4 regions of the Rhodopseudomonas julia genome follow, and region 2 is predicted to be linked to each of the others. Evidence: riboswitches for the same ligand, from Rfam matches in the RefSeq annotation. Region 2 holds a riboswitch; each other region holds the start of a gene.
The links. A riboswitch is a leader RNA that binds a small molecule or an ion and turns the genes downstream of it on or off. The one in region 2 is predicted to bind cobalamin.
Positions count from the first base shown of each region.

Region 1 (3,800 bases), on a different contig from region 2:
CTGAACGCTTCGTCAAGATGGATTTCCAGGCGGGCAGGCCCGCCCGGAAAGGCTGGTGCCGAAACGTCAGGCCTGTCTTTGTGCCCGCGGCGCCCAGACGTCGTCGGTGGCCCCGTTGCCATTCAGGCGGCGGCTCGCGATGAACATGAAATCGGCGAGGCGGTTGATGTAGACGAGCACGTTCGGGTTCACCTTTTCCTCCAGCGACAGTGCGACGATACGCCGTTCGGCCCGGCGGATCGTGGTGCGGGCGACATGCGCCTGGGCGGCGGCGATCGTGCCGCCCGCCAGCACGAAGTTCGTGATGCGCGGCAGGGCGGCATTCATCGCTTCAAGCTCTGCCTCCAGTCGCTGAAGGGGCTCCTCGCCGACGCGCAGATGCTCGCCGTGCTCGCCCGGCATGTGCAGGTCGGCGGCGAGGTTGAAGAGGTCGATTTGGACATTGCGCAGCATCTCACAAAGCTCGGTATCGTCACCCGCAAGAGAACGCACGAGGCCGATCTGCGCGCTCGCCTCGTCGATGGTGCCGTAGGCTTCCACCCGCTTGTCGCTCTTCGACACGCGCATGCCGCGCCCCATGGATGTTTCCCCCTTGTCACCGCCTCGGGTGACGACCCGGGTCAGGCGCACGCGCTCGTTTTTTCCTTCATGGCTCTGGCTCATCTCTGCCTCCTTGCTGAAAGGTTGCGCTTCGTTTGGCTGCGAAGCGGCAGTGCTTGCGGCTCGCGTATGAGGATGCGCGCTTTGTCGCGATTGACAAGCCGCCAGAACGCGAACTAACCACGACATGTTGGGGGTGTCGCCTCCATCAAATCAAGACGTGGTTCTTTCGGAGCTTTTGGCTTCGGAAGCTAAGAGGGAATCCGGTGCGCCATCGGCAAGACCGGAGCTGCCCCCGCAACTGTAAGTGGTGAGACTCTGTCGCCAGAAGGTCACTGATGCACGCTGCATCGGGAAGGCCAGGCAGGGTCCAGGATCCACGAGCCAGGAGACCTGCCACGTGCTTGGAGAACTGTCCTCGGGCGGGGTGTCCCAGGGAATGTGCCAGGCCGTTCGAGGCTGCCGCCTTCCGTTACCCGCGCCCCTTGATCACAAGGGAGTGCATTGCATGACATTGCTCAAAGTTCGATCGGGCCTCGAGTGGAAGCCCAGCCAGCGCAGAGCCTGTGCGACTTCGCCTGCGGCACGGTGATGGCCATGGAAGAGAGCCTCGCGCCGGTCGAGTTTTCGCTGGCACCGGAGGGGATGCCGCGTCGTGCGCGCGCCCTGATGATCCAGGGGACGTCCTCCGATGTCGGCAAGAGCATGCTCGTTGCTGGCCTCTGTCGCGCCTACACGCGCCGAGGCCTCGTCGTCCGCCCCTTCAAGGCGCAGAACATGAGCAACAATGCCGCCGTCGCCGACGACAGCGAGTTGCCTCCCGGTCCCGACGGCTTTGCGCCGCGCGGCGAGATCGGCCGCGCCCAGGCGCTTCAGGCGCGGGCCTGCCGGGCGGCACCGTCGATCCATATGAACCCTGTCCTGTTGAAACCGCAGAGCGGTGTCGGCTCGCAGGTCGTCTTGCGTGGAAGATCCCTCGGCAATTGTCCGGCGAAGACCTATCACCGGATGCGCCAGCAGCTCATGCCCGCCGTGCTCGACAGCTTCAACCGTCTGACGCGCGAGGCGGACCTCGTGCTGGTCGAAGGCGCCGGGAGCGGCGCAGAAGTATATCTGAGGGCTTCCGACATCACCAATATGCGCCTGGCGGAACAGGCGGATCTACCGGTCGTCTTCCTGTCCGACATCGATCGTGGCGGCACCATGGCCGCCATCGTCGGCAGTCACGAACTCCTCGATCTGTCTGATCGGGGACGGGTCGTCGGCTATCTCATCAACAAGTTTCGCGGCGACCTGACGATTTTCGAGCCGGGCATGAAGACGATCACAGAGAAGACCGGGTGGCCGTGTCTCGGTGTGATGCGCTGGTTCGAACAGGCGGATCGCCTGCCGGCCGAGGATTCGCTCGCCCTCGAACGCCCGCCCGAGCGCCGCGGCAGCGGTCTCAACATCGCCGTGCCGCGCTTTTCGCGCATTGCCAATTTCGACGATCTCGATCCCTTGTCCGCCGAGCCGGGGGTCAATCTTCGCTTCGTCAATCCGGGCTCACCGATCCCGGCTGAGACTGATGTCGTCATCCTGCCCGGCTCCAAGGTGACACGTGCCGATCTCGACGTGGTGCGGCGCGAGGGCTGGGATGTCGATATTTTGGCGCATGTCCGTAAGGGCGGGCGGGTGCTCGGCATCTGCGCCGGCTTCCAGATGCTGGGGCGCGTCGTGCGCGATCCCGAAGGCATCGAGGGGCCTGCAGGAGAAACGCCCGGCCTTGGGCTCCTGGACATCGAGACCGTGATCGGTGGCGAGAAGCGGCTCGTCGAGCTGGATGTGGGCGAAGAGACGAGCGGCTGCCGCATCACCGGCTACGAGATGCATATGGGCCGCACCAGCGGCCCCGGCCTTGAGAGGCCATGGCTTCATCTGCGCGAGCCGCGTGGCAGTCTACGCGCGGAAGGCGCGATCTCGCCCGACTGGCGGGTTGCCGGAACCTATCTGCACGGCATCTTCGGCTCCAACACTTTCCGCGCCCATTGGCTCAGGCAGGTCGGTGGCTGCGCTTCCGAGCTCGATTTCGAGGCAAGGGTGGAAGCATCGCTGGAGGCGCTCGCCGATCATTGCGAGGCCAATCTCGATCTCGATGCGCTGCTGATGCTGGCCCGCTAGCCGTAAGCTATCAATCGTTCGTCCGGCTCCGACCCGGGCCGCTGAGGTTGTCAAGCGTCAGGGCCTCGGAGACGAGCCGGATGAACATGCACGAGGATGCTGGCCCCGCCGTCTGCCAAGCCCCGAAAGGCGCCCCGGGATCTCGCCTCGGCAACTTTCTGGAGGTTGGTCGGATCTTGGTGGGATTTGGCATTTTGGGCGAACTGCGCCCGGCACGCTGTTTCCAGTGCCCGGTCAATTCGCTGATTTTATGAAGAAAACTGGTACGAACGGGTGGATTCGAACCACCGACCTTCGGAGCCACAATCCGACGCTCTAACCAACTGAGCTACGTTCGCATGTCCTGGTGAGGCGGTGCGGACCCTAGTGTTCCGCGCCGGAGATTTCAAGCGTCGGTGGGCCATAACCTGGCGCGCCAGCTTGCGATTCCCCGCCTCTGCGGCACCGCTTAACCGAGGAGCGCCGCCAAGGGAAGGGGGCGGAGAAGAAAGTCCGCCGCGGCGCCGTCGCATGGGTGCTCCGACGGCCTCGCCGTGAGGTGTCGCTGCCGCGCTTCCGCGGCCGCATGCAAGGGCATGAAAGCCGCCGTTTCGCTGCCTTGCGTCAGAGTGCCCCTCGGGGGTTGAGGGCGCCAGACGGGTGGGGCGTCTGGCCGCCTTTTGCGCCGAGGCTTTATCGTGCCGGCTTTGTCGCGGGTGCCGCTTCGGGCAGGTGCAGTTTCGAACCCTCCTCCGCGCGGCCCCTGGAAATGCGCGAGAACCGGGGATGTGCTGGAGCCGGGGATCCTGTTCGGCACAAAAAAAAGCCCGGCAAACTGCCGGGCTCGTTGGTGACGCGCGCCGCCTCTGCAGGGTGGCGTCGCAGGTCCTATTTTCTGGTCACGAAAGCTCAGTGGCTCGTGACTTTGTCGAGGTTCTTCTTCGCCGCCGTGCGGGCCGGGCGAGACGTGTCCTCGGTGACCTTGGTGAGAAGGTCGCGCATGCCGTTGCCCTGATCCATCAGCGCTTCGAAGCGCGCCCGCATAAAGGCGCTCTGAAGCT
Region 1 covers NZ_JAUSUK010000001.1:779,991-783,790, reverse strand. Annotated here, with positions in the region: gene J2R99_RS03690 (cob(I)yrinic acid a,c-diamide adenosyltransferase) at 67-663, opposite strand; cobalamin riboswitch at 806-1,015, shown strand; gene J2R99_RS03685 (cobyric acid synthase) at 1,198-2,760, shown strand; tRNA gene J2R99_RS03680 (tRNA-His) at 3,022-3,098, opposite strand; gene J2R99_RS03675 (phasin family protein) at 3,649-3,800, opposite strand, start outside.
Region 1: another riboswitch for cobalamin. It lies ahead of J2R99_RS03685 (cobyric acid synthase); the one in region 2 lies ahead of J2R99_RS09145 (DUF4198 domain-containing protein).

Region 2 (3,800 bases):
CGGTGGAGCCGACGAGCGCCATCAAGGCGAGGATCACGGCGTTCGCCGTCAGCGCGATCTCAGCCGCCTGCCGCAGCCCCTGCCAGCTCGCCGCGAAGCCGAAGACGGTGAACATCGCATCGCCCGGCACGGTGAACGGCAGCATGGCGATCAGGAAGATGATGAAGCTGTCCATCATCGCCATGCGTTTGAGCGTCCGCGCAACAGGCAGCCGCGCCGACAGCATCAGAAAGAACGCGGCCAAAAGCCCCGTCGTCAGCACGGCGAGATCCTGCAGGCTCACCATCACGATGGCGAAGGCGACAGCAACCACGATGCGGGTGCGCACGTCGATGCCATCGATCAGCGTGCCCCGGGCCTCGCCCGTATCGGTGAGCGCGCGCCGTCCGGCTGAGAGAACGTGGCTCATCGTCAGGCCGCCGTCATCTTGCGCCGGGCCGCGATATAGAACGCGACGCCGAAGATGCCGAAGATATAGCCGATCCCACCGAGGATGCTCTGCATGTCGTGCTTCTCCTTATAGGCGTCGATATCGCGCCTGAGCGGGATCACCTGTTTCTGCACCGCCTCGGTGATCATCTTGTGCTGCGCTTCAAGAAGCGCGGCGAGATCGACGCCGGAGCTTTGGGCGGTCGCCCCCACAGTCCCGGAAGACGCCGGCTCGGCGGCACCGGCCGCAGCTTCGGCAGCGACCAGCGCCGGCGATGAGGCCTCCGCACCGCCGATCTCCGGCAGCTCCTCGGCCGACATCCGCACCTGCGCGACATGGCCGGCACCCAGATTGGCCTTGAAGACGAGCGGCACCGCCTTTTCGGGCTTGTAGGTGAAGGCTCCGGTCTCGTCGGTTACCGTCTCGCCGAGCTTGTTGCCGTTGTCGTCGAAAACCTCGACCGTCGCATCGCTCGCCATATCGCCGTTGGAAAAGCCGACCTCGCCTTCCACGACATCGCCGGACGCATAGACGGAGGCGATGACCTTGTGGGCGAGAGCCTGCGGTGCGGGCAGAAGAGCCAGGAAAACGAGGGCTGCGCAGAGTTTTTTCATAATGCGACCTCCTCGGCGGCGGATCGATTGAAGGTGGCGAAAAGCTCCGGCTTGACGCGTCGGGCGAGAACCACGGCCGCCCCCGTCACCAGGGCTTCGATGATCATGATCGGGATATGGGCGAAGAAGACGAGCTTGGCGGCCGGAATGAATTCGTCGCCCGAAAGTGCGAGAGCGATCGCGACAAACGCCGTCGTCAGCGCGATCGCGAGCCCCCCGCCGATGGCGCCTGAAATCGCGGCAACCGTCAGCGAATTGGAGGCGATCCCGCGTCGGCACAGATAATAGACGATCACCGCCGGCAGCGCGATGTTGAGCGTATTGACCCCGAGCACGGTGAGCCCTCCGAAACCGAAGAACACCGCTTGCAGGAGAAGCCCGACGAAAAGCGCCGGAAAGGCGGCCCAGCCGAGCACCAGCCCGGCCAGACCGTTCATGATGAGATGGACGCTGGAGGGACCGATCGGGACATGGATGAGCGAGGCGACGAAGAACGTCGCGCTCAACACCCCGGCTGCCGGCATCTTTTCCGCCGTCAGCGATTTAAGGCCGAGCGCGATGCCCCCGGCCGCGAGCACCGCACCCCCGATGACGACGTCATTGGCGAGCGCACCGTCGACAATATGCATCGATCCCTCCTGCCGTCATTCGACGTCGTAAGCGCGCACCCAGATGACGGCGTCCTGCGAGAGCTCTTTGCCCTCGAACTCCGTCTGCGGGCCCGTGCCGAGCGCGGCAAAGCCCCAGAAACCGGCCTTCGGAACGCCGAAGGTGAAGTAGCCGTTCTCGTCGCTCATCGCGACGACGGCACCGCCCGGCATCGGCGAGGCTTTGGGCTCAGAGGGCTTGTTGTCGTCCATGGAGGGTTCGGCCGCCATGTATTCGACTTCGATCTCGGCACCCGCGACAGGCTTGCCCTCCGACAGCACCCGGCCCGTAAAGCTGGAACCGGCCAGAATGTTGGTCGGGCGATCGAGCGGCACGATTTCCGTCGCAAGCCCTTTGGGCTCGGCCCAATCGGTCGGCAATTGCGCCCGGTTGAGATAGGCCTTGGCGATCTGCTGGATGTAGATGTCCTCGCTCTCCTCGTAATAGGGCTGAGGCACGACGACGAGCGTGTAATCGCCGGCACGCTTGGCCGGCAGCGTGGCATCGAAGGCTTGGGCGCTGTTTTCGAGCCCCTCGAAGGTGATCGGCTTGAGGCTGTCCTTGAGATCGATCTTCTTGCCGCGGAAGACGGCGTAGAACTCTTCCGGCGCGCCCATATCCATGACATGGCCGTTCTCGAACGGGTGCCAGAAGATGAGCTTCAGCGGCACATCGCCCGGCTCGGCGAGGTTCACCTCGGGCGTGTAGATCAGCTGAAAATGCGCTTCGGCTGCGGCGGGAAGAAGGAACGCCGCCGATGTGAGGGCGGCACAGGCAAACTTACGAAATTTCATTCGTATCGTCTCTCCAATGACTGTTGCGGGAGAACCGCGACAGTGATGCGGAAAGGACGATCGGGGTTTTGGCGAGGATTGGGCGCAAAAGGGATTCATGGCGCCGTTCCACCGCCAGACGCTCACCCCGGCGTCCGTTGCGGTGCGGCACCGGTGGCCCGGCGTCGCGCGTCAGCGGCAGGTCTCCTGGCTTGCGGGTCACAGCGTGGCTTCGTCTTCCCAGCGCAGATGCGCCAGTGACATGTTGAAGCCCTGCTCGCCGCTCACAGTTGCGGGGGCAGCCACGGTTTCGGTCCCTGCTGGGTACGCCTCACCGTGTTCCCTTTTAATCCGGTCGCTTTGCGTCCGGAAACCGTTGACACCCCATCTGCCGGCGAATGGCCACAATTGTCAATGCCGTGCAGTGCTGGCAGCTATGCTGGGCATGGCTTCCCTTTGCCGGCATCATGTTCGGTCGAAGAGCGCCCTACGGCATAAAAAAAGGCCGACCGCATATAGCGGCCGGCCCTCTCAAACTTGCGCAGCGTGGCTGCGTTCAGCGCGCGGCCATCCGCTTCTCGCCCATTCCGGCTTTTGGCTTGCTGCTCTTACGCAGCATCCGTTCCAGACCGGCCTGAGCGCCCTCGTTGCCGCGGCCCGCATCTCGCCGGCCATTCGCGCCACCATTGCGGCTCTTATGCGCGCCGGCTTCCGTCCGCTTCGCCGAACGGCCTGCCTCCGCACCTTCCGGCCTGCGGTTGCGACCCTCTTTCGGGGCATCGCCATTCCGGCCTTCACTGCGCGCCTCGAAGGCGACCGGTTTGCCCGAGCGCCTGCGATTGCGTGAGGGAGAATTGCGCTTGCCGGGCTGGCGTGATCTTTCGTCGCGCCGCTCGCCCGCCTGCTGGCGCACGCTTGCGGCCGGAGCCTCGTCGGCTTCGCCGACCGGCTCGCCGCCCGCAACCTGGTTCGCAATCGCCTCGCCGCGGGCCTCGCTACGAGGTGCCGCGCCATGCGCATCGATCCTCTTGCCGATCAGCTTCTCGATATCGCGCAGAAGACCCCGCTCGGAATGATCGCACAGCGAGATCGCAATACCGCTCTTGCCGGCGCGCGCGGTCCGCCCGATGCGGTGCACATACGCCTCCGGCACGTTCGGCAGCTCGAAGTTGACGACATGCGAAACGTCGTCGATGTCGATGCCGCGCGCCGCGATATCGGTGGCGACCAGGACAGCCACACGACCGTTGCGGAAGGCACCAAGCGCCTTCTCACGCTGATTCTGGCTCTTATTCCCGTGGATCGCCGCAGAGCGCAGGCCGGCCTTGTCGAGAT
Region 2 covers NZ_JAUSUK010000002.1:15,484-19,283, reverse strand. Annotated here, with positions in the region: gene cbiQ (cobalt ECF transporter T component CbiQ) at 1-409, opposite strand, end outside; gene J2R99_RS09155 (NikL family nickel/cobalt ECF transporter subunit) at 412-1,044, opposite strand; gene cbiM (cobalt transporter CbiM) at 1,041-1,673, opposite strand; gene J2R99_RS09145 (DUF4198 domain-containing protein) at 1,689-2,486, opposite strand; cobalamin riboswitch at 2,646-2,858, opposite strand; gene J2R99_RS09140 (DEAD/DEAH box helicase) at 3,022-3,800, opposite strand, start outside.

Region 3 (3,800 bases), on a different contig from region 2:
TCGGATTTTCTACGATTTCGGGAACGGTTCCCTGCGCGCTTTGCGTGAAGCCATCGAGCTCGAAGCAGAAGCTCGGGACATCTCGGGTCTCTTTTACATGCGCATGGCGCTTGCCGCCCATCTCAAGGAATTCGCCGGCGCGCCGTCGCCCGAAATCGTCTGGGCGGGGGATGGCGACGATATCGAAACGCCGCCGAACTTCCGCCCCGTCAGCGTCCGCAAGATGCACGACATCACCCAGCACATGCGCCGGATCACCTTTGCGGGTGAGGATCTCGAGCGCTTCGCCGATGACGACAATCTGCATCTCGGCCTGATCATCCCACCCGAGGGCGGCAAACTGATCTGGCCGAAAGTCGGGCGAGACGGCCTCCTGCAATGGGACCCGGAAACACCCACACCCGCAATGCGGCGCTACACGGTGCGGCGCTGCAACCCGGCCACAGGCGAAATCGACATCGACTTCGTTCTCCATGACGACGCTGGTCCCGGCACGGCATTCGCCGTGCACGCACAACCCGGAGTGATGGCGGGGCTTGCCGGTCCCTCAGGAGGCAGCATCGTGCGCGGTCGCGATTGGTATCTTCTTGCCGGCGACGAAACGGCGCTTCCTGCCATCAGCCGTTTCCTGGAGATTCTTCCCGCCGACACGCCGGGCCGCGTTTTGATCGAGGTTGCGGGCGCTGAGGACGAGCAGCCGATGGGCGGTGGTGCGATTGAGGTCGAATGGATCCACCGCGGCGCCGACAGGCCGGGCCTTCGCCTGAGCGAGGCCGTCCGTGCCGTCGAATTCCCGCCCGATGCCGCCTCTCCCTATGTCTGGGCGGCTTGCGAGTTCAACGCCTTTAAGGCGATCCGCAACCATCTGCGCACCGAGCGCGGGCTGAAGAAACAGGATCACCTCGTGGTCGCTTATTGGCGGCAGGGTGAGCCAGAGGATACGGCGCCAGGGAACGATTGACGAGCGAGCCAAGCCCGTCCCCAAGCCTGGCCTCCAGCCTCGCCGCTGACAACCTCATCCGACTTGCGGCATCTCCTCAACCCCGAAAAGCGCTCAGGCGATCGCGACCGGGCGGTGGTTCTCGTCGACGGCGACCATCACGAACGTCCCCTTGCCGCACAGCCTGCGGTTCTCCGACAGGAGCGCCTCGGCAACCATGGTCACCTCGACGGTCATCGAGGAGCGCCCCGTCGCCACGATCGCGGGCTGCAGCTCGATCATCTCGCCGGTCGATACCTGATCCATGAAATCGACACGTTGAGAGGACGCCATGACGACGATCTTCCGGCAATGGCGGGTCGCCGCGACAAACGCCGATTTGCCCATCGCGGCGAGCACATGGCCGCCATAGAGGCTGCCGTAATGGCTCGTCTGATCGGGAAAGACGATCTCGGTCGAGCCGCTTTGAGGCGTCGGCATTTCCGGCCCGTCCGACAAGGGGGGCAGCGCCCCGCCATATCGCTCCAGCGTATCGGCGGCCACCATGTTGAAGACGCCACGCGTCGACAAGCGCCGTTCGCCGGACAGCGGCGCTTCGGCGACGAGATCGACTTCAACGCTGAGCGAACGGCGGCCGACGCGAACGACCTTTCCCGTCAGCTCGACGATTTCGCCCACATGCGCCGGGACATGAAAATCGATGCGTTCGCAGGAGGCGGTGACGAAATCGACATGCGCGTAGCGCGAGGCGACGAGAAAGGCGACCTTGTCCATATGCGCAAGGCCGATGCCGCCGAAGAGCGTGCCGTGGTGATTGGCGTCGCCGGGAAAGACGATGTCGATCAGCCTGGTGAAGCCGTTCGCAGGGCGCTCCAACCCATTCTCTTGCCCATTCTCCAGCCCAATCTCCGGCACGTTCATCGCGCTCCCCCCGCGCTCTCAACGCGCAAAGCCTTAGCTGCCATGACCATGTCGAAAACCTCCCGATAGCGCAAAGCACCGCCCCCAGATCGCAAATGCCGGGCCCCGGATCGCGGACGTGCCTGGGCACCTTCCCGGCTCAAGCGCACCGCGAAGCAAGACGTCAAGGCGGACTTTCTTCCGATCACTCGGAAGGAAGCCCGGCTTCGCCGAAAGTCGCTATGAGCCCCCGTGGCCTGGTCCTCTTCTGCGGCCTTTTGCCATTCTCGCCCTGCCTCAATTGAAGCCGCGGGAACCTCGTCCGCAAAGGCGCCGGCTGCCTCCAATCGCCTCTCGCGACTGCGAAAGCGCCTTCCCATCAAGTCCATGCGCCTGCAATTCATCTTGACGACACAGGCGAGATCGTGGTCCGCTCTCTCTGACGGTGCCTCCTTGGAGGCTGAAAAGGGAACGCGGTGCGGGCTATGCTCAAATCCGCGACTGTCCCCGCAACTGTGAGCGGCGAATCGCTCGTCACAATGCCACTGGCCCCGAGGGTACCGGGAAGGCGGCGACGCGATCATGACCCGCAAGTCAGGAGACCTGCCGTCAACCGTGGTCACGCGCGGTCACGTCGGTCGGGGATGTGCCGATGGGATAGACTTCATGAGCACCCGCGCATGAAGCGTCCTCGATCGCGGTGATGTGCCAACCGGCCGTGCGCCGCCTTGAGGTCATCTCGTGTTTTTCTCTCGCCCCTCGCGTGAAGGCGTTCCGCCGCAACGCTTCATTGCCGTTTGCGCCGGCCTTCTTGTCTCCGCCGGAATGTCTCCGGCTGCCGCGCAGGACGATGACGTCGTCGAACTCCCCGAACTGTCCGTCACGGCGAACCTGACGGCGACGCCCCTCACGCAGGTCGGCAGCGCGGTGACGGTCATCACCGGCGAAGAGCTGCAGGCGCAGAATATCCATGACGCCGCGGAGGCGCTGCGCCAGGTGCCGGGCGTTTCAATCAATGCGGCCGGCCCGCGCGGCCAGTTCACGCAGCTCAGAATCCGGGGCTCTGAAGGCAACCAGACCAAGATTTTCGTCGACGGCATCCCCGTCAACGATCCCGCCCGGGGCTCGGAATTCGATTTCGCGCATCTTCTTGCCGACAACATCGAACGCATCGAGGTGCTGCGGGGACCGCAGAGCGCGCTCTACGGCTCCGACGCGATCGGCGGCGTCGTCAACATCATCACCCGCCGCGCCGAACCCGGCACGCATCTGACGGCCCGCCTTGAAGCCGGCTCGCACAAGACGCTGAGCGGCAACGCCACCGTTGGCACGGCGGGCGCCAACTACGATTTTCTCGCCGGCGCCTCCGGCGTGCGCACCGACGGCGTCTCCGTTGCGGACAAACGGCTCGGCAACACGGAAGACGACGGCTACGAAAACGGCACGCTCTTCGCCAAGGGCGGCGTCGACGTCACCGACTGGCTGAACCTTTCAGGCGTTGCACGCTACACGCGCCTGCGCACGGATCTCGATTCGGAAGGCTTCCTGCCCTCCGTCGGCCATACCGGCCCGCTCGATTCCAACCAGGACATGAAGGGCGACCAGCTTTTCACGCGCGCCCAGGCGAAGGTGACGCTCCTCGACGGGCATTGGGAACAGCTCGCCGGCATCTCCTATACCGATCAGAACCGCGATTATCGCGATCTCGATCCGACCACGGTCACGAGCACTTACGAAGGCGAGCGGCTGCAGTTCGATTACCGCTCGACCTTCATGTTCGATACGCCCGCCATCGCCAATGCCGGGCATACGCTCACCCTAGGCGTGGAGCGGGGCGAAGACAGCGCCGTCTCGGACAGTGCCTGGTCCTCCTTCGATCGCTCCATCACCTCGACGGGCTTCATCGGCCAGTATCAGCTGAGCCTGTTTGAGGATCTGTCGCTGACGGCCGGCCTCCGCC
Region 3 covers NZ_JAUSUK010000001.1:807,446-811,245, forward strand. Annotated here, with positions in the region: gene J2R99_RS03795 (DUF2218 domain-containing protein) at 1-961, shown strand, start outside; gene J2R99_RS03800 (acyl-CoA thioesterase) at 1,055-1,816, opposite strand; cobalamin riboswitch at 2,267-2,465, shown strand; gene J2R99_RS03805 (TonB-dependent receptor plug domain-containing protein) at 2,582-3,800, shown strand, end outside.
Region 3: another riboswitch for cobalamin. It lies ahead of J2R99_RS03805 (TonB-dependent receptor plug domain-containing protein); the one in region 2 lies ahead of J2R99_RS09145 (DUF4198 domain-containing protein).

Region 4 (3,800 bases), 1.1 Mb from region 2:
GGCCGGTGTCGCTTGAAGCGGCGCCCGTCCTCACGCCGGGACAAATTTACCTCCGCGCAACGCGCTGCCCAATGAGGTGGCCGGCGTTTCCATGCACGTCATCGTCGCGCCAGCTCACGGGAGAGACCGGCGACATACAGCTTGCTGGTCCGGATCTAGACCTCTGCTTCGATATGGGCGGCGGCACCGTCGTACGTTACGTTTCGATCGTCGAGCCCCTGGAGGTCTGATCCATGAATCTCGCGGACTGGCTTCTTCGCATGGCGCGAAGGATGCCCGAGGCACCGGCGCTTATGCGTGGCGATGACCTCGTCGCAACCTACGAAGAATTTGCCGTGCGGGCCGCACGGCTCGGGCGTGCGCTCAAAGAGGTGCACGGCGTTTCGCCCGGAGACCGGGTCGCGATCTTCATGGCCAATTCGACCGAGTATCTGGAGATCATGTATGGGATCTGGTGGGCCGGCGCGGTCGCCGTGCCGATCAACCACAAGCTCCATCCGCGCGAGGCGGCCTACATCGTCAAAGATTCGGGAGCGGGTCTCGTTTTCATTTCTGAGGGAGACGAGGTGCTGGCGCAGCGACTCGATGAGGGCGTGCGTCTGATCACGGCGCCGGGCGAGGCGTACCAGGAGCTTCTTGCCGCCGAACCGCTTGCCGCGCCACATGCGATGTCGTCGGATGCGCTCGCCTGGCTTTTCTACACCTCCGGCACGACCGGCAATCCGAAAGGCGTCATGCTCTCGGTCGCCAATCTACAGGCGATGAGCTTTGCCTATTTTGTCGATGTCGACGAGGTGCACACCGAGAATGCCGCGCTCTATGCCGCGCCGATGTCGCATGGGGCGGGGCTCTACAACTTCATGCATGTTCTTCGAGGTTCCCGCCATGTCGTTCCAAAATCGGGCGGATTCGACGTAGCTGAAATCGTGTCGCTCGCCGGTTCTCTCGGCAGTCTGTCGTTCTTCGCTGCGCCGACCATGGTCCGCCGCCTTGTGAAGCATGCGAAAGCGACCGGCTACGACGGGGAGGGAATTCGCACCATCGTCTACGGTGGTGGCCCGATGTATGTGGCGGATATCGAGGAAGCCGTTTCCCTCTTCGGACCGCGCTTCGTTCAGATCTACGGTCAGGGCGAAAGCCCGATGACGATCACGGCGCTCTCTCGTGAGCTCGTCGCAGATAGAAGCCATCCGCGCTGGCGCGAAAGGCTCGGCTCCGTCGGCACGGCGCAGTCATGCGTCGATGTGCGGGTGGCGGACGGCGATGGTCATACGCTCGCCCCGGGCGAGAGCGGTGAGATTCTGGTGCGCGGTCCGAGCGTCATGGCCGGCTATTGGCGAAACGAGAAGGCGAGTGCCGAATCTCTGCGCCACGGCTGGCTCTGGACCGGTGATATCGGCGCCATGGACGAGGATGGCTTCCTGACGCTGATGGATCGCTCCAAGGACGTCATCATCTCGGGCGGCACCAACATCTATCCGCGCGAGGTGGAGGAGGTCCTCTTGCGCCATCCCGCCGTTCAGGAGGTGTCTGTCGTCGGCCGGCCGAGCCCCGAATGGGGTGAGGACGTCGTCGCCTTCGTCGTCGCGCCGGAGAACACGCCGAATGTCGAAGAACTCGATGCGCTCTGCCGCGAGGAGATCGCCCGCTTCAAGCGCCCGAAGGACTATGTCTTTCTGGATGAGCTTCCGAAGAACAATTACGGCAAGGTGCTCAAAATCGAGCTTCGCCGGCTGCTCAGCCAAGCATAAGCGAATCGGACGGGGCCGCGAACGCGGTGCGTTTGGCTCCACATGACCGAAGTCCGACGTATGCGTGTCTGAAAGATCGCGGGCGTGGCGCGCCGACTTGTTTGTGCCTGCGCAACCGGGACGGAATGTGGCGCGCATCCGGCTTGACACTTCGACACCATCCAGCCTTTATCGCTGTCGATGGTTTCCAGCGAAACGAAGACTTCGCTGGATGAAAAGGGAATACGGTGCGGTGTAGCCAGTAGGCGCCAAATCCGTGACTGCCCCCGCAATTGTGAGCGGAGAGCGACCCCGAACGATGCCACTGGGCGTATGACGGACACCGTCTGGCGCCTGGGAAGGCTCGGGGAAGCAGAGACCCGCAAGTCAAGAGACCTGCCATCATCATGCAACCAGACCCGGCGGGGATGTCGGGGGAAGGATCGAGATGACATTCCTGTCGTCGACGACAATGCGCGAGTCTCTTTTCGGGCAATCCATTCCGCCTGCCCCCGCGGTTCTCTCTCGGAACCAGGATAGCAGACACAATGCACCGAAACGTCGCGATCGGCCTCGCAGCACTGGCCAGTCTTTCGCTCATTGATGCCGCGCATGCGAACGAAACCAACTACCCGCTGAGCATCGACAATTGCGGACAAACGATCACCTTCGAGGCAGCGCCTGAACGCGATGTCACGGTCGGCCAGTCTGCGACTGAGATTCTCTATTCTCTCGGCCTTGGCGATAAGGTCGTCGGGACCTCTGTTTGGTTCAGCGATGTGCTGCCTGAATTTGCCGAGCTCAACAGCTCGGTTGAAAGGCTTGCAGACAACGATCCGAGCTTCGAAAGCGTCGTCGCCAAGAAGCCCGGCCTCGTCTCGGTCTCTTACGAATGGCATATCGGGCCGCAGGGCATCGTCGGAACCCGCGAGCAATTCCACGATGTCGGCATCCCGACTTACATTCTTCAGACCGACTGCGTGAAAGACAATTCCACCGGCGTCGATGGGACCCGGCTGGAGATGTACAGCACCGACGCCCTCTATCGTGCGATCCGTGAGCTTGCCGAGATCCACGACGTGAAGGAGGCCGGCGAGGCGCTTGTCGCCGATCTTTCGAGGCGCGAGGCAGCTGCGGTGGAGAAGGCGAAAGAGGCCAATGCGGGTGACGTATCGGCCGTCTTCTGGTTTTCCTCCGCCGAAATGGACGTCGATCCCTATGTCGCCGGGCGCAAAGGCGTTCCCGGCTGGATGATGGAGAAGCTCGGCGTCCGCAACGTCGTGGAAAGCGACGAAGAATGGCCGATTGTCGGCTGGGAAACCATCGCCAAGGCCAATCCGGACATCATCGTCGTCGCTGAGATGACGCGCCGCCGCTTTCCTGCCGACGATGTCGAAAAGAAGCTGGAATTTCTGAAGACGGATCCGGTCGCCAAAGAGATGGACGCCGTCAAGTCGGGGCGGATTGTCATCATGGATGCCCATTCCATGGATCCCTCCATCCGCAACATCTCAGCGCTCGAGGTGCTTGCCGATGAACTTCCCAAGCTGAAATAGCAGAGCCCGATTATGGCCACTTACCGACCCGGCCGCTGGCCGGGTCTTCTGACGTCGATCTCGTCCAAACTCGCAATTCTGGCCGCAGCTCTGATCCTCGGGGCTGCGATCGGAGAGACGCGCATCCCACCGGAGACGGTCGGTCAGGTGCTTGCGATGAAGATGTTCGGGGGGAGCTATCCTGTCGATCCGATCGATCAGGGGATTATCTGGAATTATCGCTTCAGCCGGGCAATCGTGGCGGCCTCCTGTGGTGCTGGCCTCGCCGTGTCTGGGCTGGTGCTCCAGACCCTGCTGCGCAATGTGCTCGCCGATCCTTATATCCTGGGTATCTCGGCAGGCGCGTCGACAGGAGCTGTGGCTGTCACAATCGCCGGGATCGGCGGCGGCCTCGTGTCTCTTTCGGCCGGCGCTTTCGTCGGCGCCCTCGTGGCGTTTGCTCTCGTCATCGCCCTGGCGCGGGCCGCGGGGGGATTTGCGGCAACGTCGACCGGTCAGGTCATCCTTGCGGGTG
Region 4 covers NZ_JAUSUK010000002.1:1,066,532-1,070,331, forward strand. Annotated here, with positions in the region: gene J2R99_RS14305 (class I adenylate-forming enzyme family protein) at 234-1,751, shown strand; cobalamin riboswitch at 1,916-2,148, shown strand; gene J2R99_RS14310 (ABC transporter substrate-binding protein) at 2,279-3,286, shown strand; gene J2R99_RS14315 (FecCD family ABC transporter permease) at 3,299-3,800, shown strand, end outside.
Region 4: another riboswitch for cobalamin. It lies ahead of J2R99_RS14310 (ABC transporter substrate-binding protein); the one in region 2 lies ahead of J2R99_RS09145 (DUF4198 domain-containing protein).